DNA from 2 places in the Streptomyces kanasensis genome. Region 1 is predicted to be linked to the other one. Evidence: riboswitches for the same ligand, from Rfam matches in the RefSeq annotation. Region 1 holds a riboswitch; the other holds the start of a gene.
What was found. Region 1 has a riboswitch for cobalamin ahead of ACF053_RS02480 (ABC transporter substrate-binding protein). Riboswitches for the same ligand answer to the same signal wherever they lie in the genome.
Positions count from the first base shown of each region.

Region 2: it holds a riboswitch for cobalamin, as region 1 does, so the genes downstream of both, cobN (cobaltochelatase subunit CobN) here and ACF053_RS02480 (ABC transporter substrate-binding protein) in region 1, are expected to answer to the same signal.

Region 1 is NZ_JBIBSF010000001.1:569,229-574,036, forward strand. Features, by position in the region: gene ACF053_RS02470 (ABC transporter ATP-binding protein) at 1-189, opposite strand, end outside; gene ACF053_RS02475 (FecCD family ABC transporter permease) at 186-1,199, opposite strand; gene ACF053_RS02480 (ABC transporter substrate-binding protein) at 1,196-2,230, opposite strand; cobalamin riboswitch at 2,265-2,460, opposite strand; gene ACF053_RS02485 (cupin domain-containing protein) at 2,860-3,231, opposite strand; gene ACF053_RS02490 (MerR family transcriptional regulator) at 3,297-3,647, opposite strand; gene ACF053_RS02495 (aminotransferase class IV family protein) at 3,807-4,619, shown strand.
Region 2 is NZ_JBIBSF010000003.1:308,026-312,833, forward strand. Features, by position in the region: gene cobN (cobaltochelatase subunit CobN) at 1-1,741, opposite strand, end outside; cobalamin riboswitch at 1,778-1,910, opposite strand; gene ACF053_RS10215 (cobalamin biosynthesis protein CobG) at 1,933-3,366, shown strand; gene ACF053_RS10220 (precorrin-8X methylmutase) at 3,416-4,051, shown strand; gene ACF053_RS10225 (precorrin-2 C(20)-methyltransferase) at 4,048-4,808, shown strand, end outside.

The DNA of each region.
Region 1 (4,808 bases):
CCCGTCGAGGGTGACGACGCCCGATGCGGGCGCGAGGACCCCGGCGAGCAGCCGCAGCAGCGTGGACTTGCCGGAGCCGTTGGGCCCGAGGAGCCCGGTGACGCCGCCGGGCTCGGGGGCGAGGCTGACGCCGTCGAGGATCAGCCGGCCCCCGGCGGTGCGGGTGACGCGGTCGGCTGCGAGGGTCACCGGGCGGCCCTCCGGGTCCGGTACAGCACGAGGACGAAGGCCGGTACGCCCAGCAGGGACGTCATGACGCCCACCGGCACCTCCTGGGGTTCGAGGACGGTACGGGCGAGGGTGTCGATCCACACCAGGAAGACGGCCCCGCCCAGGGCGGTGGCGGGCAGCAGCCGGGCGTGCCCGGGGCCGACGATGGCCCGGGCGGCGTGGGGCAGCACCAGGCCGACGAAGCCGATCGCGCCGGCCGCGCTGACCAGGGCGGCGGTGAGGAGCGCGGTGGCGCACAGCAGGACGAGGCGGGTGCGGCCGACGTGCACGCCGAGGGACGCCGCGGCGTCCTGCCCGAAGGCGAACGCGTCGAGGGTCCTGCCGTGGGCCAGACAGACGGCGAGGCACGCGGCGAGGACGGCCGCGCACAGCCACACGTCGTCCCAGCCGGCGCCGCCGAGCGAGCCGAGCAGCCAGAACAGCACGCCGCGGGTGGTCTCCGCGTCGGCGGAGGTGACGACGACGAAGGAGGTCAGCGCGGAGAAGAGCTGCATCGCGGCGACACCGGAGAGGACGACCCGGTCGGTGGTGCCGCCCAGGACGTGGCTCAGCAGCAACATCAGGGCGAAGGAGCAGACCGCGCCGGCGAAGGCACCCGCGGAGAGCGACAGCGCGCCGCCACCCGCGCCGAGGACCACGACGAGCACGGCGCCGGTGGAGGCGCCGGAGGAGACGCCGAGGACGAAGGGGTCGGCGAGCGGGTTGCGCAGCAGCGACTGCATGACGGCGCCGCACACGGCGAGCCCGGCCCCGCACACGGCGGCCAGCAGGGTGCGGGGCAGCCGCAGGTTCCACACGATGCCGTCGCGGATCGGGGACAGCCCGGAGGGGGCGCCGCCGAGGTGCGAGGCGACGACGGACCACACGTCGGCGACGCCGAGGTCGGCGGGGCCGACGGTGATGGTGAGGGCGACGGAGACGGCGAGCACCGCGAGCCCCGCCGCCGAGCGCAGCAGGGCGGCGGTCACCGGGACAACCCGAACCGGCGGATCGCGGCGGCGACCTGCTCGATCCCCTCCACGGTGCGGATCGTCGGGTTCATGGCCTGGCCGCTGAGCAGCACGTACCGCTTGTGCTTGACGGCCTCCATGTTCCTGGTGACCGGGTTCGACTCCAGGAACGCGATCTTCTTGCTCGCGCTCTCCGCGGTCTGCGACCGGCGGGTGAGGTCGCCGATGACGAGCACGTCGGGGTCCCGGTCGGCCACGGTCTCCCAACTGACCTGCGGCCACTCCTCGGTGGTGTCGTCGAGGACGTTCTTCGCGCCGAGCGTGCGGGTGATGATGCCGGGCGCGCCGCAGCAGCCCGCCATGTACGGGGACTCGGCGTTGGCGAACCAGTACATGAGGGTGACGTCCGACTCGTCGAGGCCCTTCTTCGCCGCGGCGGTGCGGGCGTCGAGCCGCTCGACGAGCTGCTCGCCGCGTTCCTCGACGCCGAAGACGCGGGCGAGGTCGCGCACCTCCCGGTGGATGGTCTCCATGGTGAGCGGCGCGGTCCGCACGCCGTCACCGCCGCCGGAGTTGTCCTTGCCCGCGCAGTCCGCCGGGGAGAGGTACGTCGGAACGCCCAGCTTCTCGAACTGGTCGCGGGTCGCGACGCCGCCGGTGCCGAGGGTGGAGGCGAAGGAGGCGGCGACGAAGTCCGGTTCGGTGTCGAGGACCCGCTCGAACGAGGGGTTGTTCTCCGCCAGCCGCCGGACGCGGGCGTTCTCCTTCTCCAGCCCCTTCATCACCGGGTCGGTCCAGGTGGCGGTGCCGGCCATGCGGTCGGCCAGGCCGAGGGAGAGCAGCGTCTCGGTGGTGCCCTGGTTCAGGGACACGGCCCGGCGGGGACCGCCGCCGTGGACCTCCACCTGACGCCCGCAGTTGTCGAGGGAGCGGGCCGCCGCGCCGGAGGCGGACGCGGACGGGCCGGATGCGCCGCCGGCGCATCCGGTGAGCAGCAGGGCGCCGCAGAGCAGGGCGGCGGGCAGGCGGTGCTGGCGTGGCAGGGGCACGGGGCGTCCTCGGTTCGTGGCCCATGCGCGGGGCCGTCCGTAACGGGCGCCAGCAGGTCTTCGGACTCGGGGTCGACCGGACGCGGCGCCTTCCCGGGCCGGTCGGTGCCCAGTGGCTCGTGCTGCCGCGCCCGTCACCCTCACCGCTGCGCGTCAGTTCCGGATTCACACCGGATTCCCTGACCCAGGTACCGCAGGTACTGAGTTCGACTGGCCACGGCAAGGTAACACGGTGGTCGCAGAGCGGGACCGACCGGGCCGGCCCGCGGCCGGGGGTGCCGACGGGCGTCGGCCGACGTGCGCCGGCGCGACCCGGCGGGGGGCGGGCGCGGGCCGGCGCGGGCGGGCACGATGGGCGATCCGCGGGCGGGCGTCGGCGGGCGACGGCGGGCGACGGCGGGATCGGATCCGGGTGCGGGCGGGCGTCGGCGGGCGGGCGTCGGCGGGCGGGTGCGCTCAGCGGGCCGGACACCGACGGGCAGGTGCCAGCGGGCCGGACGGCGGCAGACGGGTCCAGTGGGCCGGACGGCGGCAGACAGGTGCCATCGGGCCGGACACCGACGGGTAGGTGCCATCGGGCCGGACACCGACGGGTGGGTGCCAGCGGGTGGGCGCCGGCGGGTGGGAGGTCAGTCGGCGGACCGGGCGTAGTCGCCGAAGCCCGTCCAGTCCAGGGCGACGCAGGGTTCGTCCCCCAGCACCCAGGCGTCGTGGCCGGGCTCGACCGTGAAGAAGTCGCCGGGCCCCACCTCGGCGCTCTCACCGCCGCCGTCCATGACGATCCGCATCCGGCCGCTGACCACGTAGCCGGTGTGCGACGCCTGGCAGCTGTCGGTACCGGCGAGCGGCCTGACGTGCTCGGTCCACCGCCAGCCGGGTTCGAAGACGGCGCGTCCGACGGGTCCCTGCCCGGTGGTGATCAGGTCCAGCCTGCCCTTGCCGTCCTCGAAGGGACGGGTCTCATCGGCGGCGTCGAAGTTCCTGCTGACGATGGCTGTCATGTCGTCCGCCTCCCCGGGAGAGGATCGGTCCCCGAGTACTCCTCCAGGCTACGCCGCGCGGTGCGTCAGGGGTGCTCCAGGTAGCCGGCGAGCGTGCCGCGGCTGCGGCGGAGGGCGTCGATGCGTGCGTCCGCGGCCGCCAGCTCGCCGTGCAGGACGTCCCGGATCCCGGCGCACCAGTCGAAGCCCAGACCCGGCCCCTCACCCCGGGCGCAGGGCAGGACCGTGCGGATCACCTCCGTGGAGAGCCCGGCGGCGAGCAGCGCGCGCACCTGCCGGACGGTGGGCACGGCGTCCTCGTCGTAGTCGCGGTACCCGTTGCCGCGCCGGACCGAGGTGAGCAGCCCCTGCGCCTCGTAGTAGCGCAACAGCCGCGTGCCCACTCCGGTCCGCCGGGACAGCTCCCCGATCAGCATGGCCCCTGCCTTCCCCGCCTTGACCTTCGCACCAGTGTGAAGCCCTAACGTCGGCTCGGGCCGCGGGAATTCCACCGCCGGTCCCGCACCCCTGCCCCCACCGCCCCCTCTCCCCCACCCCTCACACCCCTCACACCCCTCACAGACCAGGAGTGATCCATGACGTCCACGACGGCGTTCGCCGTGCACCGCGACGGCCGCGCCTCGACCGCCGCGGAGCTGGCGCCGCTCGCCTTCGCCGGGTACGCGCACTTCACCGCCGCCCAGGTGCGCGGCGGTCGGATCCGCGGCCTCGACCTCCATCTGGAACGGCTGCGGTCGGCTTCCCTGGAGCTGTTCGGCAGGGCGCTGCCCGACGCGACGGTCCGGTCCCACCTGCGGACCGCCCTGGAGGCGGGGCCCGCGGACGTCTCGCTGACCGCCACGGTCCACTCCCCCGCGGGCGAGTTCACCGTCGCCGACCCGGACGAGACGCCCGCGCTGCTGGTCCGTACCGGGCCGCCGGCACACGGACCCGCCGGCCCGCTGTCGCTGGTGCCGGTGACGCACGAGCGCTTCCTGCCGACGGTCAAGCACGTGGGCGAACCGGCCAAGACGCACCTGCTCCGCCGGGCCGCCGCACAGGGCTTCGACGACGCCCTCTTCCTCGACCGGCGGGGCCGGCTCAGCGAGGCGACGATCTGGAACCTGGCGTTCTGGGACGGCACGTCGGTGGTGTGGCCCGTGGCCGACATGCTGCACGGCACGACGATGGGCGTGCTGCGGCGCGCCCTGCGTCGGCTCGGCGTCCCGCAGCGCCGGCAGGAGGTCACCGCCGCCGACCTGCCCGCGCTGGCCGGGGCCGTCGTCATGAACTCGTGGACGCCGGGCGTCCCGGTCCACCGGATCGGCGCCGTGGAACTGCCGGCGGCCCCGTCCTTCGTGGACCTCCTCCACCGCGCGTACGCGTCCGAACCACCCACCGCTCCCTGACGGTCCGTCATCCGAGCGGTCGCCACCCGTGCGGCGCCCGTTCGGGCAGCCCGGGGCGCGCGCACCGCGCCCCGGCGCGTGCGCCGGGGCGGCACTGGCGCGCACGAGGAGCGCGCGGCAGGGCCCGTACCGACGTCCGTACATCCATCCGGGCGACGGCGGTGCGGAAACGCGGACGCCGGCGGGCCG
Region 2 (4,808 bases), on a different contig from region 1:
GCGGGACGAGGTGGTCGACGAGCGTGGCGTGGACGCGGCGCTTGGCCTGGGTGCCCTCGCCCGGGTCGTTGACGAGGAACGGGTAGATCAGCGGGACGTCGCCGAGGGCCGCGTCGGGGCCGCAGGCGGCGGACAGGCCGGCGTTCTTGCCCGGCAGCCACTCCAGGTTGCCGTGCTTGCCGAGGTGGACCATGGCGTCGGCGCCGAAGCCGCCGTCGGCCTCAGGGGTGCCGATCCAGCGGTAGGCGGCCAGGTAGTGGTGCGACGGCGGCAGGTCGGGGTCGTGGTAGATCGCGATCGGGTTCTCGCCGAAGCCGCGCGGCGGCTGGATGAGGATCAGCAGGTTCCCGCGCCGGAGGGCGGCGAGGACGATGTCGCCGTCGGCGTTGCGGGAGCGGTCGAGGAACATCTCGCCGGGCGGCGGGCCCCAGTGCTGCTCGACCTGCGCGCGCAGCTCCTCGGGGAGCGTGCCGTACCAGCGCTTGTAGTCGGCGGCCGGGATGCGGACCGGGTTCCTGGCCAGCTGCTCCTCGGTCAGCCACTCCTGGTCGTGGCCGCCGGCCTCGATGAGGGCGTAGATCAGCTCGTCGCCGTCACCGGAGGCGAGGCCCGGGACGTCCTCGTCGCCGAAGTCGTACCCCTCCTCCCGCAGCCGGCGCAGCAGCGCGACGGCGGAGGCGGGGGTGTCGAGGCCCACGGCGTTGCCGATGCGGGAGTGCTTGGTGGGGTACGCGGAGAGGACCAGCGCGAGGCGCTTCTCGGCGTTCGGGATGTGGCGGAGGCGCGCGTGGCGCACGGCGATCCCGGCGACGCGCGCGGCGCGCTCGGCGTCGGCGACGTACGCGGGCAGGCCGTCGGCGTCGATCTCCTTGAACGAGAACGGCACGGTGATGAGCCGGCCGTCGAACTCCGGCACCGCGACCTGGCTGGCGGCGTCGAGCGGCGAGAGGCCCTCGTCGTTCTCCTCCCAGGCGGCGCGCGAACCGGTCAGGCACAGGGCCTGGAGGATCGGCACGTCGAGGGCGGCGAGCGCGCCCGCGTCCCACGACTCGTCGTCGCCGCCCGCCTGCGCCTCGGCGGGCTTGGTGCCGCCGGCGGCGAGGACGGTGGTGACGACCGCGTCGGCCGTCCGCAGGCTCTCCAGGAGCTCCGGCTCGGGGGCGCGCAGGGACGCCACGTACAGGGGGAGGGCCTGGCCGCCCGCGTCCTCGATGGCGTCGCAGAGGGCGCCGACGAAGGCGGTGTTCCCGCTCATGTGGTGGGCGCGGTAGTACAGCACGGCGACCGTGGGGCCGGTGGTGCCGCGCGCGGTCCGCTCCAGCGGGCCCCAGGTGGGAGCGGCGGCCGGGGGCTCGAAGCCGTGGCCGGTGAGCAGGACGGTGTCGGAGAGGAAGCGGGCGAGCTGTTCGAGGTTGTCCGGGCCGCCGTGGGCGAGGTAGGCGTGCGCCTCGGCCGCGATGCCGATCGGGACGGTGGAGGTCTCCATCAGCTGCGCGTCGGGGGCCTGTTCGCCGGTGAGGACGACGAGCGGCTTGCCGGACTCGCGGAGGGTCTGCAGGCCCTCCTCCCAGGCGCGGATGCCGCCGAGGAGGCGCACGACGACGAGGTCGGCGCCGTCGAGGAGGCCGGGCAGGTCGTCGGCGGGGAGGCGGGCGGGGTTGGCGAACCGGTACTCGACCGGGCCACCGGCCGCGCGGGCGCTCAGGAGGTCGGTGTCGGAGTGCGACAGCAGCAGGATCACGGCGTGCCGGGCCTTCCTCGGGGTGTCCTCGCCCCGGGTGGTCGTGGGTGGCGGGAGTTCCTGACTCGCGGGGCCCCTCGGGGCCCCGCTCACAGTGGCGGGACCGCGCCGGATTCGCACCGGGCTTCCTCCCTAGGGTCCTGGGACCCTGTGCCGTCTGCATAGTAGAGGCTGCGCGTATGCTCGCCGCCATGCCGCCCAGCTCATCAAAGCCCCGGAACGGGGGCGAAACCCACATACCGGAACGCGTCCGCGACCGCGGCGACGCGTGCCCCGGCGCGCTGCGGCTGCACCGCGCGGACGACGGCGGACTGGCCCGGCTGCGGCTCCCCGTCGGTGTGCTGACGAGCCGTCAGATCACGGCCCTGGCCGACGCCGCCGACCGGTTGGGCGACGGCCACCTCGGCGTCACCTCGCGCGGCAACCTCGATCTGCGCGGACTGCCCGACGACTGCGGACTGGCCCTGGCGGGGCTGCTGGACGCGGCCGGGCTGCTGCCGTCCGCAGCGCACGAGCGGATCCGCAACATGGTCGTCTCGCCGCTCGCCGGGCTCGACGGGCGGGGGTATGCGGACGCGCAGGCGTGGGCCCGCGAACTGGACGCGCTGCTGTGCGCCCAGGCGTGGACCACGGCCCTCTCGGGACGCTTCCTGTTCGCCGTGGACGACGGGCGCGGTGACGTGGCGGGTCTGGGCGCCGATGTGACGTTGCTCGCAGAGCCGGACGGCCGCGCTGTGGTGCGTGTCGGGGGCGCCGGCGGGACGGCGGCGGACCGGGCGGTCGGCGGGGCGGTGGCGGGCGACGCGGCGGACCGGGCGGTCGGCGGGACGACGGCGGGCGACGCGGCAAAGCGGGCGGTCGGCGGGGCGTGGCGGGTGGCGGGCGCGGACGCGCCTCGGGCGGCGCTTGCCGTGGCGCGGGCGTTCCTCGCCGTCGCCCGGGAGGCCGGTACGGGTGCCTGGCGGGTGGCCGAACTGCCCGCGGACTGCGGCCTCGACACCGCCGTGACCCGGCACCTGTCGGACGCGGGCGTGGTGGCGCGGCCGGAGGCGGCGTGGCCACTGCCACTGCCACTGCCACTGCCGGAGACGGCAACGGCGACTACGGGCACGGGCACGGGTACGGGTACGGACGTGGCGCCCGAGCCGGGGGTCGTCGGGGCGGGCGGAGCCGTGGCGGTCGTGGCTCCGCTGGGGCGGGTCACCACCGCACAGTTCCGCGCCCTGGACCCGGGTCCGGCCGGCGAGGTGCGGGTCACGCCGTGGCGCGGCTTCGTCGTCACCGGGCTGCCCGGGCGGGCGGCGGCCGCCGAGCGCCTCGCGGCGCTGGAGGAACGCGGGTACCTCGTGCGGGCCGGTTCGCCCTGGCTGTCGGTCAGCGCCTGCACCGGGCGCCCCGGTTGCGGCAAGGCCCTGGCCGACGTGCGGGCCGACGCGCGACCCCTGGAGCACGGGCTGCCGGTCCACTGGTCCGGCTGCGCCCGGCGCTGCGGCCATCCGCAGGGCGACTGGGTGGACGCGCTCGCCACCGGCGACGGTACGTACGAGATCACCGTACGGACCGCCCCGGGTGCCCGGCCACCAGCCCCGGCCGCAAGCCCCACAGACACCACCCACAGCACCTGACCCACCAGGCACCACACGCACACGCACACGCACAGGCACAGGCACAGAGATGAGCGGGAGCACAGTGTTCGACTACGAGAAGGACGGCGCGGAGATCTACCGCCAGTCCTTTGCCACGATCCGCGCCGAGGCGGATCTCGCGGGGCTGCCCGCCGACGTCAGCCAGGTCGCCGTGCGGATGATCCACGCCTGCGGCATGGTCGACCTCGTCCGCGACCTGGCCTACACGCCCGAGGTCGTCTCCCGCGCCCGCGCCGCGCTGCGCGCCGGCGCGCCGATCCTGTGCGACGCGCAGATGGTCGCCAGCGGCGTCACCCGCAAGCGGCTGCCCGCCGCCAACGACGTCGTCTGCACCCTCTCCGACCCGACCGTGCCGGACCTGGCCGCGAAGCTGGGCACGACCCGCAGCGCGGCCGCGCTGGAGCTGTGGCGCGACCGCCTGGACGGCTCGGTCGTCGCCATCGGCAACGCGCCGACCGCCCTGTTCCGCCTCCTGGAGATGATCCGCGAGGGCGCGCCCCGCCCGGCCGCCGTGCTCGGCATCCCCGTCGGCTTCATCGGCGCGGCCGAGTCGAAGGACGCGCTGGCGGCGTCCGACCTGGACCACATCGTCGTACGGGGCCGGCGCGGCGGCAGCGCCATGGCCGCCGCGGCGGTCAACGCGATCGCGAGTGAGGTCGAATGAGCGGCAAGCTGTACGGCGTCGGGCTCGGCCCGGGCGATCCGTCGCTGATGACCCTCCGCGCGGTCGAGGTCATCGCGGAAGCGGACGTCGTGGCGTACCACTGCGCCCGGCACGGCCGGTCCATCGCCCGCTCCATCGCGGCGCGCCACATCCGCGAGGACCACGTCGAGGAGCGGCTGATGTACCCGCTCACGGTCGAGACGACGGACCACCCCGGCGGCTACCGCGGCGCGCTCGACGACTTCTACGAGGAGGCGTCCGCCCGGCTCGCCGCCCACCTCGACGCGGGCCGGACCGTGGCGGTGCTCGCGGAGGGCGACCCGCTCTTCTACGGCTCGTACCAGCACATGCACAAGCGCCTCGCGCACCGCTACGAGACGGAGGTCGTGCCCGGCGTCACCTCCGTCAGCGCCGCGGCGGCGACGATCGGCAAGCCGCTGGTGGAGGCCGAGGAGGTGCTCACCATCATCCCGGGCACCCTGCCCGAGGAGGAGCTGACGGCCCGCCTGGCGGCGACCGACTCGGCGGTGGTCATGAAGCTGGGCCGGACGTTCCCCACGGTGCGCCGCGCCCTGGAGCGCGCGGACCGGCTGGCCGACGCCCACTACGTGGAGCGCGCCACGATGGAGGGCCGGCGCACGGCGCCGCTCGCCGAGGTGGACCCGGAGACCGTGCCGTACTTCTCCGTCGCGGTGCTGCCGTCCCGCGTCGACACCGGCCCGGCCGCACCCGAGCGGGGCGAGGTCGTGGTCGTCGG